Regions from separate parts of the Sphingomonas sp. 320_CC genome, predicted to be linked through region 2. Evidence: predicted binding sites of a transcription regulator. Region 2 holds the regulator's gene; each other region holds the start of a gene.
The links. Region 2 encodes LexA, which represses DNA repair genes until DNA is damaged. Its sites were predicted from a motif close to GTTCCNCNCTTGTTCT; they were not measured.

Region 1: a site for LexA is predicted at 1,765-1,780, ahead of AC59GX_RS13440 (S24 family peptidase). Genes of this name have one in related genera too.
Region 3: a site for LexA is predicted at 1,516-1,531, ahead of AC59GX_RS19000 (ImuA family protein). Genes of this name have one in related genera too.

Annotation. Positions count from the first base shown of each region.
Region 1 is NZ_JCAWAE010000003.1:431,221-434,896, reverse strand. Features, by position in the region: gene AC59GX_RS13445 (SDR family NAD(P)-dependent oxidoreductase) at 1-894, shown strand, start outside; gene AC59GX_RS13440 (S24 family peptidase) at 1,081-1,713, opposite strand; gene AC59GX_RS13435 (hypothetical protein) at 1,827-2,003, shown strand; gene AC59GX_RS13430 (hypothetical protein) at 2,006-2,326, shown strand; gene AC59GX_RS13425 (acyl-CoA dehydrogenase) at 2,394-3,578, shown strand.
Region 2 is NZ_JCAWAE010000004.1:531,911-535,586, forward strand. Features, by position in the region: gene AC59GX_RS18030 (energy transducer TonB) at 1-136, opposite strand, end outside; gene AC59GX_RS18035 (molybdopterin molybdotransferase MoeA) at 677-1,858, shown strand; gene lexA (transcriptional repressor LexA) at 1,927-2,601, shown strand; gene AC59GX_RS18045 (ComEC/Rec2 family competence protein) at 3,267-3,676, opposite strand, start outside.
Region 3 is NZ_JCAWAE010000005.1:167,402-171,077, forward strand. Features, by position in the region: gene AC59GX_RS18995 (Y-family DNA polymerase) at 1-572, opposite strand, end outside; gene AC59GX_RS19000 (ImuA family protein) at 736-1,497, opposite strand; gene AC59GX_RS19005 (hypothetical protein) at 1,806-2,075, shown strand; gene AC59GX_RS19010 (DUF4142 domain-containing protein) at 2,250-2,840, opposite strand; gene AC59GX_RS19015 (DUF3597 family protein) at 2,994-3,404, shown strand.

The DNA.
Region 1 (3,676 bases), on a different contig from region 2:
ATTCGCTTTGACGGCCGGGTTGCCATCGTGACCGGTGCGGGTGGCGGCTTGGGGCGCGAATATGCGCTCGAGCTCGCTCGCCGCGGCGCGAAAGTCGTCGTCAATGATCTCGGTGCGTCCCGCGACGGCACCGGACATTCCGACGCCGCGCTGAAGGTCGTCGAGGAAATCGAATCGGCCGGCGGCGAGGCGATGTCGAACGGCGGCAGCGTCATCGACTACGACCAGATGGTCGAAATGGTCGCCCGCGCCTCCGAGAAATGGGGCGGCGTCCACATCCTCATCAACAACGCCGGCGTGCTGCGCGACAAGAGCTTCGCCAAGATGGAGCCCGCCGACTTCAAGTTCGTCGTCGACGTCCACCTCAACGGCTCGGCCAACGCCACGAAGGCAGTGTGGGACACGATGCGTGCCCAGAATTACGGCCGCATCCTGATGACCGCGTCGTCGACCGGTCTCTTCGGCAATTTCGGCCAGGCGAACTACGGCGCCGCCAAGCTGGGTCTCGCCGGCTTGACCAAGACGCTCGCGATCGAGGGCGCCAAGAACAACATCAAGGTCAACACGATCGCGCCGACCGCGGGCACGCGGATGACGCAGGACATCTTCCCCGAGGAAGCGTTCAAGGCCTTCTCACCCGACAAGGTCGCGCCCGCCGCGGTGTTCCTCGTGTCGGAGGACGCGCCTACCAACATGATCGTCGGGGCCGGCGCCGGTGTTTTCCAGGCGGCGTACGTGACGCTGACGCAGGGTAAGTTGCTGACCGGCGACGACCTGTCGGTGGAGGGTGTCGCGGCACATTGGGACTCGATCATTGACCGGACTGGTGAGATCGTCCCGCAGTCGGGCTCGGAACAGTCGATGACCATCCTGAGCAAGCTGCAGGGGCGCTGACGGTCGCACTTAGTCCAGGTCGCAGAACGCCATCGTAAACGATCCTCCCCCGCCAGGTGGAGGTGGCAGGCGTCAGCCTGACGGAGGGGGCGGCATGAGATACGGTCCGTGCCGTGCCCTCCCCCTCCGTCACCTTCGGTGCCACCTCCCCCTAGCGGGGGAGGATCAGAGCATCGACCGTCACCCTTATCGTGGCTCGCGCATTTGCCAGACTACGCGGCCGATGACGGCGATCGCTCCGTCCGGCACAGCCGCCGCCGCCGGATTATCACTCGTCGCCACTAGCGCACCGCGTACCGAGGCCACGCGCTTCACCATCACCGCGTCGTCGATCCGGATGACATACACGCCGCCCTTCGCGCGCGGCGTACGGTCGGCGGTGTCGACCACGATGTGATCGCCATCGAACAATCCCGGCTCCATCGAATTGCCGCGCACGCGGATGATCGCCGCCCGCCCGTCCCTTAACCCGAGTTTCCGCGCGAGGCCGGGGTCCAGCGTGTCGGTGCCGAGCACGATCTCGCCATCGACCAGCGCGCCCGGCCCCGCCGACGCCGCGACGCCGAGCTTGCGGATGCGAAACCCTGCCGGCCCGTCGGCGGGTGCGCCCAGCGTTACCTTGCTCACCCCCAGATATTCCGACAGCAATCGACGGTCGCGTTCGCCGAGCACCCGCGGCGATCCACGCCGGACATATTGCTGAAGGTACGCCGCGTTGCGCCCCAGCATCGCCGACAGCGCCGCCAGACTGTCGCCACGCGCAGCGGCCAGCGTTGCCAGCGCGGTTCTTGGATCGGGATCGGACACGGTTCTAGCCACGCCCGAACCGTAGCGTAGGAATTTTCCTAGACAAGTAGGATTTGCCGGAACAGATCAAGAACGCAAACAAGGCTCGGCCAGGGACTCGGGGCCCAGAACAGGAAGGAACGACCATGTCCGTTCTCATCAAGATCGACCGATATCTGCGGCAGACCGGCATGCCGACATCGAAGTTCGGCCGGTTGGCGGTCGGCGATCCGCGGCTGGTCCACGATCTCCGACTCGGCCGCCAGCCGCGTGCGCCGATGGTGGCGCGGATCGAGACCTTCATAGAACGGCACGGATCGTGAGGATGGACGCGATCCGTGGCCCCGATGCGGGCACGCTGCTTATCCGTGCGCTTCGCGGCCATGCGGCGGCGACAGGCCTGACGATGCACGTCGAGTCGATCGCGTGCACGCCTTGGGCGAGCGCTACGTTCGTCGGCACGCTGCATCGGTTGACAGTCGCGGCGGTGCCCGTACCCGGTCTTCGAGACTGGATCGACGCGTTGTTCGAAGCGGAGTTCGCGATGCGCGGGCATATCGTCGCCGATCTGGTGGTCGACCGCATCGAGTCGATCGGCGACCGCGAGCATGTGACGATCACGGTGCTGACGCTGATCGACGCGTAAACGTCTCGACAGGGGTGGACTTTCGCTGGCCGAACCACGAAGTCGGCGGTCAACGAAGGAGATTCATATGGCCGGGATGGGCAAGTTCGACTGGGCGGATCCGTTCCTGCTCGACGATCAGCTGAGCGAGGACGAGCGAATGATCCGCGACAGCGCGAAGGCCTATGCCGACGACAAGCTCGCGCCGCGGATCATCGACGCGTTCCAGCACGAGCATACCGATCCCGCGATTTTCCGCGAAATGGGTGCGCTCGGGTTGCTGGGGCCGACCATCCCCGAGGAATATGGCGGCGTCGGCGCGTCCTATGTCGCGTACGGGCTGGTCGCGCGCGAGGTGGAGCGGATCGACTCGGGGTATCGCTCGATGATGTCGGTGCAGTCGAGCCTGGTTATGTACCCGATCAATGCGTTCGGGTCCGAAGAGCAGAAGCGCAAATACCTGCCCAAGCTCGCGACCGGCGAGTGGATCGGCTGCTTCGGGCTGACCGAGCCCGATGCGGGGTCGGATCCTGGCGGAATGACGACGCGCGCAAAGAAGACGGCCAACGGCTATGTGATCTCGGGTGCGAAGACGTGGATCTCGAATTCGCCGATCGCCGACGTGTTCGTGATCTGGGCGAAGTCCGACGAGCATGGCGGCGGCATCCGCGGCTTCATCCTGGAGCGCGGGATGAAGGGGCTGGAGACGCCCAAGATCGAGGGCAAGCTCTCGTTGCGCGCGTCGATCACGGGCATGGTGATGATGGACGAGGTCGAGGTCGGCGACGACGCGCTGCTGCCCGACGTGCAGGGGTTGAAGGGGCCGTTCGGCTGCCTCAACCGTGCGCGCTACGGGATTTCCTGGGGTGCACTGGGCGCGGCGGAGTTCTGTTTCCATGCGGCGCGGCAGTACGGGCTGGACCGAAACCAGTTCGGGACGCCGCTGGCGGGGCGTCAGCTTTTCCAGAAGAAGCTGGCGGACATGGAGACCGAGATCGCGCTCGGGTTGCAGGCGTCGTTGCGCGTCGGGCGGCTGATGGACGAGGGCCGGTTCGCGCCCGAGATGGTCTCGATCGTCAAGCGCAACAACGTCGGCAAGGCGCTCGATATTGCGCGGATGAGCCGGGACATGCATGGCGGGAACGGGATTTCGGGGGAGTATCAGGTGATGCGCCACCTGATGAACCTGGAAACGGTCAACACGTATGAGGGTGCGCATGATGTTCATGCTTTGATCTTGGGCCGGGCGATCACGGGTATTGCTGCGTTTTGAGTTCAACCCCTACGTCCTACCACCCCGGCGAAGGCCGGGGCCCAATTGGGGAACGCGCATTGGCTGATGCAGTGCGCTGTTACTTCGACCTTTCCAAT
Region 2 (3,676 bases):
TCTCCTCGGGCGGCGGTGGCGGACGCGGCGCCGCATCGAACACCTTCAACGCATCACTCACCGCCGCCGACATCGGCACCACCAGCCCATTGAGCAGGGCATAGCCCAGCACCCCCGGCAACAGGACAGCACCCACCGCCGCCCCGATCCTGTCTCTCGCCCGAGGCTGATTGCGTGTCATCATGCTGATCTGGTGTCTCTTTCCCCCAAACAAAGCCCCGCAAGCGATGAACCCGCGCTGGCCGAGCGTGCGAAGAGGTGATCGACGACTATCCCGAACTCCGCGTCGGGCCGCGGAGAAAACAGTGGAGCACTATCAACACCACCCCGGCGAAGGCCGGGGCCCAGTTGGGAAAGCCGCGGTAATTCAACGCGACCGCCCCGCCCAACCCTGTTTCCCCGCGAAGGCGGGGACCCAGACTGGACTCCCGCCCCTCGAGGCAGTGGCTGCGCCGATCGCCCCGCCGTCCTGCCGCAACCCCAACAACACCTGTCCTACGTTCCAAACCCATGGCAAAGCGCCAGATACGCCAAAACTCACCCCCTCCCGCCGGACCTTCTACCGGACGAGACCGTTCCAAACCTGAATCTCAGAACCGCACCCGCCAAATGTCTCCCAGCGTGTGAACTTCCTGCACTTCCAGCAGGAAAACCACGTAATATCAGAGCCAAAAGCATGACCCTAGTCCCCGTCGCCGAAGCCCAGTCCCGCCTCTTCGCCATGGCCCCCCGCGTCGGCCACGAGACCGTGACGCTACGCGAAGCCGCCGGCCGCTGGGCCGCCGAGGACATCCTCGCCCGCCGCACGCAACCGGCAGCAGACCTCTCGGCGATGGACGGCTACGCGATCCGCTACGCCGACCTCCCCGGCCCCTGGACCGTCATCGGCGAAAGCGCAGCCGGCCGCCCCTTCGCAGGCCATGTCGCCCCCGGCCAAGCCACCCGCATCTTCACCGGTGCCGCAATGCCCGACGGCGCCGACACCGTCATGGTCCAGGAAGAAGCCCAGCGTGATGGCGAAACCCTGATCCTGGCCGGCGAAGGCCCCCCGACGCTCGGCCGCAACACCCGCCGCAAGGGCCTCGATTTCTCCACCGGCACCCGCCTGATCGCCGCGGGCGATCGCCTCAGCCCCGCGCGCATCGCCGTCGCCGCAACCGGCGGCCACGGCAGCCTCACCGTCAACCGCCGCGTCCGCGTCGCCGTCGCCGCCACCGGCGACGAACTCGTCCCCCCCGGCTCGACCACCGACGGCGTCGCGCTTCCCGAATCGAACGGGATTATGCTCGCCGCGATGCTCGCCGACATGCCCGTCGACATCATCGACCTCGGCATCCTCCCCGACAATCTCGAGATCCTCCGCGAAGCCTTCGCCAGCGTCGAGGCAGACCTGCTAGTCACTACCGGCGGCGCGTCGGTCGGCGACCACGACCTCGTCCGCCCGGCAATCGAAGCCGCCGGCGGCACCATCGACTTCTGGCGGATCGCCCTGCGCCCCGGCAAGCCGATGATGGCCGGCCGGATCGGCGAGATGATGGTACTCGGCCTCCCCGGCAATCCGGTCTCCGCGTTCGTCACCGCGACGTTGTTCGTCAAACCCGTCGTCGCGCACATGGCCGGCGCTAGAGACCCGCTCCCCCAGTCGACCCACGCGCTGCTCGGCGAAGACCTGCCCGCCAACAACGCCCGCACCGACTATCTCCGCGCCGAACTGCGCGACGGGAAAGCCTATGCCTCGACGATACAGGACAGTTCGATGCTGCTGACACTCGCCCGCTCGACCTGCCTCATCGTCCGCCCCGGCAACGCTCCCGTCGCGAGGACCGGCGAATCGGCCGAAATCCTCGTAATCGCGTGATACGGACGCTTGACGGCGTTAGTTATGTTCCATAGAAGTTCCCAGTCTGTTCCGGACGGAGAACCGCCATGCTCACGCGCAAGCAGCACGAACTCGTCTGCTTCATCAACGATCGCCTCAACGAAACCGGCGTCTCGCCGTCGTTCGAGGAGATGAAGGACGCGCTCGACCTCAAATCGAAGTCGGGCGTCCATCGTCTGATCAGCGCGCTCGAGGAGCGCAACTTCATCCGCCGCCTGCCGAACCGCGCGCGCGCGCTCGAAGTGTTGCGCATGCCCGAACGTGCGGAGAAAAAGGCGCCGTCAAAGGCATCGAACGTCAAGGCAGCTCCCGCCGCCGCGACCCCGCAACCGGCCAACGACGTCATCGAGATTCCCCTCCACGGCCGCATCGCTGCCGGCGTCCCGATCGAGGCGTTCGAAGGCAGCACCATGCTAGCCGTCCCCGCCGCGCTGCTCGGCACCGGCGAACACTACGCTCTCGAAGTCTCGGGCGACTCGATGGTCGAAGCGGGCATCCTCGACGGCGACTACGCCCTGATCCGCCGCACCGAAACGGCGAGAGACGGCGAGATCGTCGTTGCGCTGATCGAAGACAGCGAAGCCACCCTCAAATACTTCCGCCGCGAAGGCGCCATGGTCCGCTTAGACCCGGCAAACCGAGCCTACGACCCCCAACGCTACGCCCCCGCCCAGGTCCGCGTCCAAGGCAAACTCTCCGGCATCCTCCGCCGCTACGACTGAGTCGCGGAGACCGACCTGCGTTATCATCGCGCAGGCCGGTCTCTGTTTTAGCTGCTTAGGAAAAGTGCCCGCTCAAGCTGGTGAGCCAAGTCGCTCTCTCCCGCTAGCGACAGCGACCGGTCTGATCGGCAAATTAAGCGATGTACTCGGAGTTGTCCGAGACAGTTCTTCGATATGCCCAAGCAAAGACCGCCAAGCGTCCGGAAGACTCTGTCCCGCTTCGATGCATAAGCGCGACCTCGACTCGAACCCTAAATATCTGTGCCTCCGCGCCTTTGCGCGAACATATCGCCATCTGCCCCCCGCGCAGCCGAAGAATTGGTTCGCGCGGAGACGCGGAGGTGTTGCGTTCGGGGAGGGATGAAGCTGTTCCAATGCCTTCGGTAGTGAGACTGAACAATAGCCAGCCCGATTCATCCATCGTATCAAAATTCTCCGCGGCTCCGCGTCTCCGCGTGAACAAATTCTTCGCACTGCGATCGCAGGTGATGACGGATGATTTTGTTCACGCGAAGGCGCAAAGGCGCGAAGATGTGGTGCTTAGATTGGCGTCTATTTGTCTTCGCAGACCACGGAAAAACCGACGTCGGCTCATCGTTCATGAAGGTGTGAAGGTCTCCCGAATCGCATCACCTTCGCAACTGTGCGCCTTCACGTGAACATTTCTACTTTTGACGGCCTCGGCTGGCACGAAACGCCGGCGCAGTACCGTGAAACCGGTCATAGCGCGGCCTGAACGAATGCGCGGTGCGTTCGAGGAGAGGCGGATCGCGCCAAGGGTGACGATCACCTGCGTTCAGGATGGTCACGACTGTCCCGCTCCCCAAGGTCAGCGCGACGCCCCCCGTACGCCGGAGTACACGACGATCCAGTTTCAACCACCGCGGTACACACCGTCTCGGCAGACCGCGTTCGCTGACGACAATATCGGCGCCCTGACAGGCGGCGATGAACTCAGCAATCGGAACCATATAGGCGCTGCGCGTCGCAAGTATCCGCCACATCTGCCCACGCGCGGCGATATCGGTGACGCACAGATCGCGGCTGCACCGGGCATCGGGTTGGTCCGCGAGCA
Region 3 (3,676 bases), on a different contig from region 2:
CGCAAGGCGGCGACCGGTAGGCCGCTGAGCGCGTCGACCGTCCGCCCTGTGGGCACGATCGCGATGTCGGCAGGCCCGAACCGGGCAATAGCGTGTGCCGCGCCCGGTGTGTCTGCAACCGCCACGCGGGCCGTGAACCCGGCACGCTGGCAAAACGCGCGCAGACGCCGGCAGAACCGTTCTTCCCCGCCATGGAGATGCGCGCAGCCGGTCACGTCGAGCCACAGCCCGTCGGGCGGTGTGGCTGCGGCGATCGGCGACCAGCGTCGCACTGCACGCAGCGCGAGCTGATCCAGTAACACGGCATCCGCCTCGGTCTCGGACGGTCGGATGTCGAGATCGGACACCAGCGCACGCGCATGGGTCGCGGCCATCCCGATCGTGATCCCTAACGCGGCAGCGCCATCGCAGGCGGCAACCACCTCTTCGCGCCGGCCGACCTTGCCCACCAGCGCGAGCGGCGCCCTGTGAAACGCGGCAACGGTCGCCGCGACCCTGTCGTGACTGTCCACTGGCGCTGGTCCGTGAAACGGATGGTTCGCCGCTTCCGATCGTCGGCCAAGTTCACGCATGGGTGGTTTCGCATGCGCGGGCAGCGCTGCGATCTCACCTTCCACATCCTGCCTGGTTGGCATGTCGACACGAGCCCACCGCGCACCCGGTCGCCATCCGCCACTCCGCGGCACCGAACAGGCACCGGGATCGTCGTCGACGGGAAGCTGAAGCGCTGGCCGCTCAGGCGACCGCGTAGCGTGCCGGTCCAGCCGTCTCAGCCGTTCGATGGCCAAGTGCGGCAGGAACAGCGAGACAACCCGTCTCATCGCAGCCCTCCAAAATCATCGAAAATGCTTCGCCGCCACGCTGCCGTGCGACCTGTACCTGCCACCGCGATCGGCCAACGCCGGCAACACCGAGGCGCTCGGACGACGCACTGGCGATCCGCCAGCGCGTCCAGGCCGCGGACGGTTCGGCGAGCGGATCCTGGTCGCGATTACGTCGGCGCCGCAGGATGAGAACAGGAATGTCGGCGTCGGCCGCGACGAGTTGCAGGCGCCGGGTCGCCACCATCGACATCCGGCTAACCTCTGCGATCACTGCCGACGGCGTTCCATCGCGCACCGCGTCCTCGACGACGGCAAGCAAGGCTGCATCGTCACGGGGTTGTGCATGGATCAGGTCGGCAGGCGACAGCCCCGCCTGCTCGAGGCCCGGTGCATAGAGATCGTTGCGGCAGCTCACCCACAGCACCGGTCCGCCGGTATGGGCTGCCTCTCGCGCGGCAATGCCCGCCAGGAACAGCGTTGCTGCGGCATCGTCGACCATCGAACAACTTTGTGCAGCGACCTCATGCAGCGCGCCGGCGCGAAGGCCCCTGCCTGCGAGGCGATCGTCGAGCGCAGGGATACCGAACGGCATGATGCGGTGATCCACCACCGGCGTCGCGATTGTCCGCAGGTGGGCAATGGTGGTCGGCAGGGACTCGAAGGCGGTGATCATGATGTCTAGACTCTACATGTTCCCTTTATGTTCCGTTACCAGAACCGTTTGGTCAAGCGTCAGACTCGAGACTTATGTGGATAAGGTTCTGCCTGCGAATGCTGCCAAGCGCGTTTGGCTATGCGCCGCGGGTCGTCGCAACGCGACGATGCAAAGCAGCGGCAGCTTCGTCGACAAGCTCCAGCGTTGGTGCGGGCTAGGCAAAAGTTTAGATGCCGAAGGCACAACCTTCATAGCAGACCGAACGGATCGGCGTTGAATTCGCACATCCCTCGTGTATCCAGACACCACCATAAGAGGGTTTGACCATGAAGAAGATTTTCGCCGTCGCTGTCGCTACTGGCCTATTGTCGCTTGGAGCATGCAACAGCAGCCCCCGCGAGCAAGCTGCTGATAACGTTGAGTCGAACACCGAGGCCGTTGCTGACAACCTTGAGGACGCTGCCGACAACACGGGCAACGCTGCAGCGGAAGCAGTCCTCGAGAACAAGGCTGACGCAGTGCGCGCGACCGGCCAGAACCAGGCTGATGACATGCGTACCAATGATCCAGATACCAATCTTTCGAATGGCATCTAAGGCGCTAAGCGCTTAGGGCTACCGCCAGGTTGCTCCCAAGCGGCTTATCTATTGAGGGCATTCGGGGCGACCTGGATGCCCTTTTTGCGTCGCATACAAGTTCGTTGCGCATCTGTCACATTGGCAAAACCAAGGGATACTCGTCGTTGAGCACCCCTCGGCTTGCGCGCGGCGTCAGGACTTTAGCGATTTTGCCATGTTGAGGTGTGCGGCGACCGTCGGTGCTAGACCAGACGCGAACGTCTTCAGCTCGGGCACATCACCGGTTGCTGCATAACCCTTCAGCGTATCGAGGGTCTGCTGGTGCCCCGCGACCTGGGCCGCTGCGTACGCGGTGTCGAAATCAGCGCCCTGCTTCGTCTTCAGATCAGCAAGCTTCTGCTGCTGCTCGGCATTAAGCGCCGGGTTGGGCGCCAAAGCTGGCGACAGCGTCGCGGTCAGGGCCTTCAGCTTCGCAGTCGAACCCTCATGTGCGGTGATCATCTGGCCAGCGAACTTCTTCACCGCAGCGGATGCGCCGTTAGTCACAGCAAGCTTCGAGGTCTCGATCTCGAACGCATCGCTTGCAGCCGCCATGTTGACGAAGGCCTGTCCACCTGAGGCGGGTGCTGCCATCGCATCATTGGAACCAGCTGCGTTCACTTCCATGGCGGTCGTGTTGGCATAGGTGCTGTTATCGACGGCAGTCGCATCTTCCGCCTTCTTGCCGCATGCGGCCAATGACAGGGCCGCTACCGACACCAGTGCTAGGGTCTTGATGTTCATTATGCTCTCCATCTGCTCGCATATTACCGCTATCTGCCCAACGCGTGCCCCCTGAGGACCGTTCCGCACGAGTAACGAGCTCCGGACCGATCCTGAAGCGAGTTCGTTCTAGCCGTCTGCCGGTACAGCTGCCGGCCTTATCGGGACACGGTTATGAGCATCTTCAGCACGATCATGAACAAGGTTTTTCACCACAAAGCCGCACCAGCCGCTGCACCGGCTCAAGCTCCCGCCGCTGCGCCGCAGGCTGCACCGCAAGCTGCGCCGACCGCTACCGCCCAGCCCGCCCCCGCAGCGTCCCAGCAGTCCGTCGATGTCGGTGCGGTCCTCAGCGAGATGGCATCGATGAAAGATGGCGGCGGCAACTACCAGAGTTCGATCGTCGATCTTTTGAAGCTGCTGGACCTGGATTCCAGTCTGACCGCTCGCAAGGAACTTGCTGCCGAGCTGAATGTCCATGCAGCAGCCGACGGCTCGGCCGAGCAGAACATTGCCCTTCATAAGGCAGTGATGCAGAAGCTTGCCGATAACGGCGGTATCGTTCCCGACAGCCTGCGCAACTAACGCGCCCGATCCGGAGGGGACCGCGCCCTATGCGGCCCCCTCCTGCCTTAGACTGCTGGCTTAACCGTCTTTCAATCTAGCGAGCTGGACTAGCGTTCGGAGGCGTCCCAGCGGCGGTTCCCTGCGCCGCCTGTGCTGGCAGTGTCTGACTACCACGCGGTGGTCCATTCGGCTCTTTCTGAAAGCCACGCATGGCGAGCGCGCAGATCGTGACGACGAGTGCCACGATCATAACGAAAATGACAATTGCCACAGGACCGGCTCGCTTGTTT